Regions from separate parts of the Pseudoalteromonas sp. SWXJ133 genome, predicted to be linked through region 1. Evidence: predicted binding sites of a transcription regulator. Region 1 holds the regulator's gene; the other holds the start of a gene.
What was found. Region 1 encodes ArgR, which controls arginine synthesis, uptake and breakdown. Its sites were predicted from a motif close to ANTGAATANNTATTCANT; they were not measured.
Positions count from the first base shown of each region.

Region 2: I6F40_RS13210 (arginase family protein) is a predicted target of ArgR. The motif match lies at 2,051-2,068, and genes of this name have one in related genera.

Region 1 covers NZ_JADYXJ010000002.1:112,905-119,931, forward strand. Annotated here, with positions in the region: gene rpmA (50S ribosomal protein L27) at 56-313, opposite strand; gene rplU (50S ribosomal protein L21) at 330-641, opposite strand; gene ispB (octaprenyl diphosphate synthase) at 1,064-2,035, shown strand; gene mdh (malate dehydrogenase) at 2,122-3,054, opposite strand; gene argR (transcriptional regulator ArgR) at 3,280-3,747, shown strand; gene I6F40_RS02065 (Dyp-type peroxidase) at 3,764-4,663, opposite strand; gene I6F40_RS02070 (ABC transporter ATP-binding protein) at 4,712-5,761, opposite strand; gene I6F40_RS02075 (ABC transporter permease) at 5,762-7,027, opposite strand, start outside.
Region 2 covers NZ_JADYXJ010000017.1:80,468-85,169, forward strand. Annotated here, with positions in the region: gene I6F40_RS13205 (transporter substrate-binding domain-containing protein) at 80-769, opposite strand; gene I6F40_RS13210 (arginase family protein) at 899-2,008, opposite strand; gene udp (uridine phosphorylase) at 2,472-3,227, shown strand; gene cdd (cytidine deaminase) at 3,295-4,221, opposite strand; gene ppc (phosphoenolpyruvate carboxylase) at 4,358-4,702, opposite strand, start outside.

The DNA.
Region 1 (7,027 bases):
ACTGACTACAAAACAAAAAACCCCGCAAAGGCGGGGTTTTTAACTACCTTACTGATTACTCAGTTACGATAGTTACGTATTTACGGTTTAAAGGACCTTTTTGTTCAAACTGAACTTTACCATCTGCTTTTGCGAAGATAGTGTGGTCTTTACCGATACCTACGTTAGTACCAGGGTGGAAACGAGTTCCACGCTGACGAACAATGATGCTACCCGCTAGAACTGATTCGCCACCAAAACGCTTAACACCTAGGCGTTTGCTTTCTGAATCGCGACCGTTACGAGTACTACCAGCTGCTTTTTTATGTGCCATTTCTAAGTACCTCTAATTAAGCGCTAATGCTAGTGATTTTAACTTCAGTGAACCATTGACGATGGCCCATTTGCTTACGAGAATGCTTACGGCGTCTAAATTTAACAACCTTAATCTTCTCACCGCGACCATGTGAAACAACCTCAGCTGTTATCTTGCCACCGTTTACGAACGGTACACCGATCTCGATTTTCTCACCATCAGCAACTAAAAGTACTGAATCAAATTCTACTGCCGCACCAGTTTCAACGTCTAATTTTTCAAGACGAATCGTTTGACCTTCAGTCACACGATGCTGTTTACCACCACTTTGGAAAACCGCGTACATAATTAACTCCGTCTGTGCACCCTCAAATCGGCGCAACTAAAATATTCTTCGATAGGGCGCGAAGTTTACGCTAACGCGAAATAACTAGCAAGCCTATTTTGTAATTAAAATGAATAAAAAGTAGCTGCTTTGAGAGCAATTCAATATTTACCCCATTTTATATTAATTAGCCCTTTTGCCAAGCGCTTTTTAACTCTTAGTCGAAATAAATTAATGTACTCAAATATGACCCTCACAGCTTAATATCTAAGCACACCATAAACTGTATATTGATTATCAATTAATCAGTTATCTTGGCTAATTCAGTCTAAATTAAGTACTTTAATAGTGTTTTTTCAATCAATCGTCACAAAATATCGAGCTAGTGCATTTTTTGTTGTACAATCTGCGCCGTTCACACATAAAAATTGGCTCGGAGATCAATGGATATAAAAGCTATCCAGGCGTTAATCGAAAGCGATATGAATGACGTCAATCAACTTATACATGCGCAAATGCGCTCAGATGTGGCGTTAGTTAATCAGCTTGGTTTATATATAGTTAGCAGTGGCGGCAAACGCGTTCGTCCAATGCTCGCGATTTTAGCAGCCAAAGCGCTCGGTTATCAGGGTAAAGATCACATAACACTTGCAACAATTGTTGAGTTTATTCATACAGCAACGCTATTGCATGATGATGTTGTAGATGAATCAAACTTACGACGTGGCACACCTACAGCAAATGCTGAATTTGGTAATGCTGCTAGCGTATTGGTTGGTGACTTTATTTACACTCGTTCATTTCAGCTTATGGTTGGCCTTGGAAAAATGCAGGTTATGCAAGTACTTGCCGATGCAACAAACATTATTGCTGAAGGTGAAGTATTGCAGTTAATGAACTGCAACGACCCAGATACGACCGAAGCCAGTTATATGCAGGTTATTTACTCTAAAACAGCTAAGTTGTTTGAAGCAGCGACAGGCCTTGCTGCCATTATTACTGAGCAAGACCAAACTACTCTCGATGCACTAAACCTATATGGTATGCATTTAGGTACTGCGTTTCAGCTAGTAGATGATGTACTCGATTACAATGCAGATGCTGAGCAGTTGGGTAAAAACATTGGTGATGATTTAGCTGAAGGCAAACCAACGCTTCCACTTATTTATGCTATGCAACATGGTAGCGAGCAGCAAACGCAGCTTATTCGTGATGCAATAGAGCACAGTAATGGTATGGAGCATTTAGAAGACATTCTATCGGCACTAAAGCAAACTAATGCGCTTGAATTTACAATGCAAAAAGCAGAGCTTGAAGCTGACAAAGCTATTGCGTGTTTAGACTTTTTAGCTGAGTCTGACTATAAGCAAGCACTCATAAGCCTTGCTCGTATTGCGGTTGACCGCGACCACTAGTTTTAACTAGTTACACAGTGTGAAATTAATTCTGAGCAATAAAAAAGCCTGCAAATGCAGGCTTTTTTGTTATTCTACTTTGGCTATTACGCCATGAAATCAACACCTTCTTTGATGTCTTTTTTCAGTGTTTCAAGCATGTCATTTTTTGCTTTTGTTTCAAATGCGCTTAGTTCGCCGTAAGAAAGAATTTCTTCTACGCCGTTTTTACCTAAACGTACTGGATGTGCAAAGTACTCTGCATCGCCATTTTCAACAGCAACGTAAGCGTAATCTACAACTTCTTCACCCTGTAGGCCTTTAACTAAAGACATACAAAAACGAGCTGCAGCAGCACCCATAGATAGCGTAGCTGAACCACCGCCTGCTTTAGCATTTACAACTTCAGTACCCGCATTTTGGATACGTGGAGTAAGTGCAGCAACTTCTTCATCAGTGAAAGAAACACCTTCAACTTGAGAAAGTAGAGGAAGAATAGTTGTGCCTGAGTGACCACCAATTACTGGTACTTTCACAGTTGCTACGTCTACGCCTTTAAGTTCAGCAACAAATGCTTCTGAACGAATAACGTCAAGCGTAGTAATACCGAATACGCGTTTAGCGTCGTAAGTACCTGCTTTTTTGAATACTTCAGCAACGATTGGAACTGTGCCATTTACTGGGTTAGTAATAATACCTACTAACGCTTTAGGACAGCTAGCAACAATGCCTTCTGCTAAAGTTTTGATGATGCCAGCATTTACATTAAATAAATCAGCACGATCCATACCTGGTTTACGTGGCATACCCGCTGGGATAAGAACGATGTCAGAGCCTTCAAGCGCTTTGTTTAATTCGTCTGCGCCAAAGCCTGCTACTTTAACATCTGTTGGGATGTGAGAAAGGTCAACCGCAACACCTGGTACTACTGGTGCAACATCATAAAGTGATAATTCAGAGCCAGCTGGTAAGCCTGTTTTTAATAATAAAGACAACGCTTGGCCGATACCGCCTGCAGCACCTAATACAGCAACTTTCATTGGAATTCTCCGTAATTTGAGGTAGGAAACATTTGTGGCTCTTAAGATAATGAAATTAGCGACTAAAAACAAATTTATCCTGTCTATTTCAAGTATATTTTCGACCATAGTCGTAAACTTTTGTGATTTAACGCATCAAACTGGCAAGTTAACTAAACAACTGCTGCATAATTATTCATTTTTGTGTAGAATTTGCGGCATAAATAACAAAAACGAATAAAGACTATGCAACCACAAGATAAACAAGAAGCACTGGTAAAAGCATTTAAATCACTATTAAAAGAAGAAAATTTTGGCTCTCAAGGCGAAATAGTTGATGCATTAAAAGATCAAGGCTTTGACAATATAAGCCAAAGTAAAGTATCGCGCATGCTAAGTAAATTTGGTGCTGTACGCACACGTAACGCCAAACAAGAAATGGTTTACTGCTTACCAGCTGAAATGGGTGTACCTACGGCTAAAAGCCCATTACGCCAATTAGTAATCGACATTATGCACAACGAAATGATGATCATTATTCGTACCAGTCCTGGTGCAGCACAATTAATAGCACGATTATTAGATTCATTAGGTAAAGCAGATGGCGTACTAGGCACAATTGCAGGCGACGATACTATTTTTATCGCCCCAGCTAAAATATCTGAAATAGACGTAACACTTGAACGTGTTCGCATTTTATTTGATACGGTTTAATAACTAAATTAGTAAACTAAATCTGTTTTAAAAACCCGACTGAAGGTGCAAAAAAAGCAGAACCCATATCGGCTTGAGTAAAATCAAGCCAGTGGTCGTAACAATCTCCTTCCCCTAAACGACTATTAAGTACTTTTTCAAATGCGGTGCCCGTACAAGCGCATGTAATTGATAACATTCCCTGCTCATACACATCGCCATAAGGCATGCTCTGATTTAATAGTAGCGGTTGCCCGTCTTCGTCTTTTAGCTCACTTCGCGAAGCATGGCTGGTTTCGATCGCGGGGGTAATTAGTGTGTTATCAAGGCGCGTACGCCCCATTATTTGTTCTTGCTCACTCAATGATAAGTGCTGCCACATAGTTAAGTCATGCTTATAACGTTGTACATGAATATAACTCCCCTGATCTTCAAAATTACCAGGGTTACTAATTAAAGCCGTAGCGCGTTTTTTTCTTCCATGCGCGGTGTCGCCACCATAAATAAAACCATTAAAATCACGACCATCTAAAAAGCGAAAGTTACGAATTTGCTCTACCAGCTCAACATCGGGGGCAAATAGTTTTAAAATTTGCAGCGCAAATAAATGGTTAACGTCTTCACGGTCAGAGCGAATTTGCACAAATAAATCGCACGGTTGTACGCTCATTTGGTGATCGCTGTGGTTTATATTAGGAAAGCTCTGTAATTCACTAGGAATGAACTCTGGGAGAATATGCGGCCAATACTGGGCGCCAATAGCAACCATACAAGAGAGCATTGATTCTGAAAATTGATCGCTAAACTCTTCTTCAATAGCGCTTACTTGTTTTAACTTTGCGCGAAGTGATTCATCTTGACCATCAAACACATTAAAAAATAAGTGCAAACCGTGTAAGTTTGCTTCAGCACAAATCCCTGATTGCGCTTGCGCCATTGTTATTCCTTAATTTTACAGATAAAAACACAGCGAATAACAAATTAATTACGATTCGAAAAAATTCACCGTGTGAGGTTTTATTTTTATTATAACCTGCTCATCATTTTCAAATGACTGGCCATATTGTGCAGCAACTTCAATTTCTTGTTCATCAATAACAACCGAATAAACATACGCAGAACCAATAAAGCGACGACTTATGATTGTAGCTCGCTTGCTGAACTTGTCACTCTGGTTATCTACCACTAATTCTATTTGATGAGGGCGCACATATATAAGCCCTACGCTTACGCTATGCTTATTTTCAACATAGGACTCGACTAAACCAAATGGTGTTCTGTATTCAGTTGCTGTTAACACTTCTGCGTTCAAGTATATGCCTTGACCCAGAAATTCTGCAACCTCCTTTGAACATGGCGCTGCAAAAAGCTGCTCAGGCGTGCCTTGTTGCTCAATTTTACCGCGATGCATAATGGCAAGTGTATCTGAAAAGGCAAACGCCTCTTCTTTTGAGTGTGTAACAAATACAGCAGATACTTGAGTTGCCTTAATAATTCGACGTATATCGGCAATTAATTCAAAGCGTACTTGTGTGTCGATATTTGAAAAAGGTTCATCAAGTAGCAATAAACTAGGCTTATAAGCTAATGCACGAGCAATAGCTACGCGTTGTTGTTGACCACCCGATAACTGATGCGGGAACCTGTCAGCACAGCCAATTAAATGTACCAGCTTAAGCATTTCATCAACGCGTTGCTGCTTTTGAGCTTTACTCATTTTACTAAGCCCGAATGCGATATTATTTGCTACCGTTAAATGCGGAAACAATGCATAATCTTGAAACATCATGCCGATGTTACGGTGCTCAGGCGAGACAAACGATTGCTCATCACTCACTAATTTACCGTCTATAAAAATAGACCCTTGCTTAGCTTCAATTAAACCTGCAATCGCTTTTAACGTGGTCGTTTTGCCGCACCCACTCGCTCCGAGTAGACAAACAATTTCATCTTTACCCACTGTTAAATCTAAATCGTGAATAACCTTTGTACCGTTATAGTGATAGCTCACGCCTTGTAAAATTAAACTACTCATTTAACTACGCTGCTCCATAGAACGATTAATAAAATACAAAGGAATAAACCCAACAATAACAATAAATAATGCCGATATAGAAGCAAGCTCTAACTGCTCGTCACTCACATACTGAAATACATGAGTAGCTAAGCTTTCAAAATTAAACGGTCTGAGCAATAGCGCAGCTGGCAGTTCTTTCATACACTCAATAAATACCAATAACGCAGCAGTAAGTAATCCTCTTCGCAGTAAAGGTAGGTGCACTAAACGCAGCGTTTGCCCTTGGCTTTTACCCATTGATTGGCTTGCCATATCAAGTGATGGGCTAATACGTAAAAAACTCGACTCAATTGCTCCGTGTGCAATGGCGTAAAACCTAACAATATAAGCAATAATAATAGTAAGAATACTACCTGTAAGCAGCAAGCCAATATCTAAATTATACGGCTCGAGCGCTGTGTTGATGGTGTTCTCTAACAATGTAAGAGGTAACAAAACCGCAATAGCGAGTACTGTGCCAGGCAACGCATAGCCTGTGCTTGCTAAACGCCCGGGAATAAGCGGATACGTTTGCTTTGCCACACGCTGATAAAAAACGACAAAAATACTCAACGTAATCGTTATTAGGCTCACAACCCCAGCCACTTTTAAACTTTGCCAAGCGTAACTAAAAAACTCTACATTCCATGCTTTATCAAAGTAGGTAATGGCGTAATTTATAAGTACTGCAATAGGGATCACAAACGCGATAAGTAAAATAAAGCTGCAAAATGCCGTTGCGAGCCAAGCTGACTTTCCTTTTAATACATAGAGAGATTCGCTATTTACACTTGATTGGCGCTCAAATACCGCTTGGTTACGACGACTAAAGCGCTCTGCCATTAATGCTAAAAATAACAGTAATAACATCACACCCGATATTTTAGCTGCCGCTGTAAGTGAGTAATAACCAAACCACGTATCGTATACGGCAGTTGTTAATGTACTTACGGCAAAATAACTCACTGTTGCAAAGTCAGCCATGGTTTCCATACTTATAAGCGCAAGAGCCGCGACAATAGCCCCACGAGAGAGCACTAAGCTTACTTTAAAGAAACTTTGCCAAGGAGATAACCCCATTAACTGGCTAGCTTGTACTAATTTGAATGACTGCTCGCGAAGAGCCGTTTTAAAAATCAAAAATAAATACGGATAAAGCACCAAGGCAATCATAACTATGGCGCCGGGTAATGTACGTATATCAAAAAACCAATAGTCATTAGGCGTTTGCCAGCCAAACCATTC
Region 2 (4,702 bases), on a different contig from region 1:
GCAATTTATATTTATAAAATATATTAAAGTAATTTAATTTCATGAGGTTACATTGATTAAACTGTTTTTTTTAAACTGTTTAATTGCCTTTAAAGGCGACTTTTAATTGAACAACTAAGGCCGGATCCATATTTATATTACAAGCAAAAAATAATGGAGATTGAGCTGTATTTAGATTTAGTAATGGCTCGAGTAGCTCAAGCCTTGGCTCAGTTTTTATTCGATAGCTAAATTGCTTTTTGCTAAGAACAACAAAATCAAGAATATCGTGACGAGTGCTTATAAGTTTATCTATTTTATCTAGGCTATCTATGAGTAATAAATGCTTATTCTCACTAAAGCCCCTTTCAAGCAAATAGTGATGACTAAAGTTATCACGCAGTACTGCTATTTTATATTTTTTAGCATCATTGAGAGTATTTAACTTTATACCTCTAGATTTTAGACCATAAATAGCAGAATCAAAGCTTTCCAGTTCGCCTACCCAGTTAAACTTACTTTCTCTATTAGGTAGTCGAACAATTGAAAATATACAGGTGTTTTTATCGCGTAGCGCTGCATTGTAAGATATGGCCCAACTATGCGCCAACATAGTGTATTTTATACCAGTGCCTTCTAGCGCTTTATGAACTTTATCGACAGAACGGCCAACGAGTTTATTATCTTCATTGAGATACTGAAAGTCCGGAAATACTTCCGTTACTATTGTGATTTCAGTTGCATCAACTTTAATACAGCTAATGAACAATAAAAAGATCAATAATTTCATTCAGCAAGGCCTCAACTAACTCATTATAAGTATTTAATAAATATAGCTGAGGCTTTATGAACTGCTAGTTTTTAGTCATGTAATGTACACTTATACGCTGATAGTGCTAGTATTTATAGCTCATACAGCTTACTTGTTCATCGCACTAATTAAAAAGGCTGAAATTTTAGCGCCTTCTCTAAGTGTCGTTTCAGAGCTTGATTGACCCACTAAAGAGCTGTCGGTAAAGGGCGCTATTTCCATCATATCAGCACCCGTAATCGGAAACTCATCCGCAATAGCTGATAAAATATCAAGCGCATGCTGAGGTGTTAAACCATTATGCTCTGGCGTACCTGTGGCAGATGCAAACTCGGCATCAAGCGCATCAATATCAAAGCTTACGTAAACTTCATCAACGTTATCGGCTTTTAGCTGTGCAATTGCATCAGCAGCAACGGCCGCTGCACCGCGCTCAATAATTTCATGTGCCCAGTGCTGTTTAACACCAAATGTACTTTCCCAATGCGCTTTTGGCTTACCACTTGAGCGTATACCAAACTGAATTAAATGATGCGGTGCCGGTAAAAATTCTAAAATATGTGTACACCACGAGCCAAAACATAAATCTATGCCTAAGCGCTCAACAAGTAAGTCGGTATGCGCGTCAAAGTGAATAATAGCGGTGCGTTTACCTTGCTCACGCTTTGCTTTTAAGTACGCTTTAGTAAGTGGGTAACTAATTGAGTGATCGCCACCAATACCAAATATGCCTTTATCTTTAAATGTTGCGTAAAAGCTGTCGCATACATCCTCTGTGATTGATAACGGACTTACGTAATAGTCGTTATCTTCATTACCGTATAGGGCTTTTTGGCAATTAGAAATGGTTGCATCATTTAGGTATTTATCATGAAGTAAATGTGGGATTACACGTACATCGCCTAAATCAAACGAGTGACACTGCGGTTGCTGATCAATTAAAGCTGAGCGCACAAACAGTGGCCCCCAGTTTGCACCGCGTAAAATACCACCGCCACAGTCTGAGCTAATACCTAACATAACGGCTTTATGTGGAGAATTTGGTAATTCATTTAAAGACTCGCGCCACAAATTATCAACGTTTTCAGTTTGTCCATAAAGTTTATTACGCAGTGCGGCTTTGCGCTCTTTTGCAGTATTTACTGTGTATACGCCATCACCCGGTGCGCACAAACAGTGCTCAACTTTGTTTTTAAATGCTTCAAATTGTGTGCTCATAATAAACTCCTTCGATTTTTATTCTGTACGTAGCTAATTACTTTTGATTAGTTATGCAAAATCACCAAAATCACCAAAAGTGCCTAAACTTCAAATAAATTCCACTTTGCTAAATAAGTCTGTGCCTAATATAAATAAACACGTTATCTTTTACGTGCTTAATACAAATTTAAGCCATTGAATTAATTTAATATTAATGAATATTTGCCATAAACTATTTAATTGTAGTTACGCGCTTGGTTGATACTTATTATGTCTGCTTGAACATGTCAACAGCACAACAAGGCTACTTGTATAAGCACTTGATTGAATATTCATAGTTGATGAATAAATCAAATTAGTTCTTAAAATTATTAAGACTTAATTGGAGGAGTTAAGATAAAACGGACAATCGTCCTGTACTTGATAAACGTTTCTAGCAATGATGCTAGATTGACACAATTTATTATAAAAAGGCTTAGCTATGGAAAAGGTATTTCACTTAGGACTATGTATTGACGATCTTAAAGGTGCAAAACTTGCGATTGTACCGGGCGATCCAGATCGTGCTGCACGCATTTCACAATTCCTAGACAACCCAACCTGCCTTGCTCAAACTCGTGAGTTTCATGTTTACTTAGGTCAACTAAACGGCCATTCGGTGGTTGTTTGTTCTACGGGTATTGGTGGTCCATCTACGTCGATTGCAGTAGAAGAATTAGCACAACTTGGCGTGCGTAAATTTTTACGTATTGGTACAACAGGTGCGATTCAGCCACATATCAACGAAGGCGAAATTTTAATTAGCCAAGCGTCTGTACGTTTAGACGGTGCAAGCCAGCATTTTGCTCCTCTTAGCTACCCTGCTGTGTCTGACTTTTATGCAACACAAGCTATGGTACAAGCATGTAAAAACTTAAATATCGATTTTCATATTGGTATTACTGCATCAAGCGATACATTTTATCCAGGACAAGAGCGTTACGATACGCATTCTGGTTACGTTCCTAAATCACTACAAGGTAGCTGCGAAGAGTGGCAAAAACTGGGCGTGATGAACTACGAAATGGAATCAGCAACATTATTTACTATGTGTGCAGCCCTTGGTTTACAAGCAGCATGTGTAGCAGGCGTACTTGTTAATCGTACTCGCCAAGAAATACCAAATGTTGACCATGGTGAAATTGAGCGTAAATCTGTAGCGGTAGTATTAGAAGCGGCTAAAGTATTACTTGATTAATATAGGTTCTATTAATTAATAAAACAATAAAGCACAGCTCTGGCTGTGCTTTATTGTTTTTGAAAGGTTATTTTAGCTGAGCGCTAATTACTTCTATTGCCGGTAGATTTTTAAAACTTGCAAGTACAGCACGTGCTACACCCGCTTGGTTTTCATGGCCTGCGGTTTCTAAAAGTGTAATACCTTTTACCGTCTGCTCATCAAAGCTAAGCCCTGCAATAAATAATTGGCTAAGTGCACTTTGCAGTGGCGACAAGCTTGGGCTGTACGCTGCGTTTTCTGCGTAACTTCCGTAAAAATCGCCATTTTCAAATGTACTAATTTTTACTGCACTAAAGTTTTTACTATAGGGTACGTATGCGTTTAATGCTGTACTTGCTAGTTTTTCATCTAGTTGAGCATTTGAAAATACTTGCTGGTGAGGCTCTGGATTAAACAAGCTAAACGCGTTACCTAAATCAGTCGGCCCAAACGAGTGCGGCAGTAATTCTGCCAATTTAAAGTGTTGCTCTGGCAATAAAATATCAAACTCTTTCGCATCTGCGAGTTCGTTCATAAACTGGCGGCAGTATCCACACGGTGCATCGCTAATCGCTATTTTAACTATTTTTTTGGCGCCGTTTAACCATGCGTTATTTATTGCTGATTGCTCTGCATGAACCACTAAACTCAATGCTTGATGATCAAACTCTACATTCGCACCAAAGTAAAAGTTTACCTCACCCTTTTCATCAAGTGCTTTAACAATTGCGCCTACATGAAAATCTGACACTGGCGCAACAGCATACTCAGAAGCCAAAGGTACTAAACCTTGTAATAATGCATCATCAGACACATTGAGTTGTGCGCATAACTGCTTAATATTATTAGAATTTAATATGCCACGTTGTGATTTTAATTGACTACGTAATGACGCTGTTTGCGCTACGTTTAATGTGATGTGCGAATTTGTAAGTGCTGTATCTTGCTGTACAGTAAAAGTTGCTGAAGCCATAACATTTTTTAATTATTCAATGGCTAAGTAGTTTAAAAGGTTAAGGTGTTAAATACCAGCCTATTTAACGCAAAAAAAGGGAGCACATCGCGTGCTCCCTTTTAATACCAATAGGTATACCTAACAAAATAACATGTTAGCCGGTATTACGCATACCTGCTGCAATACCTGTCATCGTGATCATTAATGCATTATCAATGTCACCTTCGTTGCGTTTTTCCTCTGAGCGAGCACGGCGTAAAAGCTCAACCTGTAGTAAGTTAAGTGGATCGGTGTACGGGTTACGTAAACTAATCGACTCCTTAATCCAAGGTTGTTCGGCTAATAGGCTTTTTTGCGGGCTAAGTGATTGCACTAAGCTAATGGCTTCTTGAAGCTCTTTACGAAGTGTTACACCCAGTGGTTTGTACATATCTTCCACCAGCGCATTGTCGTAATGCTCACTCAACCAACAATCGGCTTTACTAAATACCATTTCTAG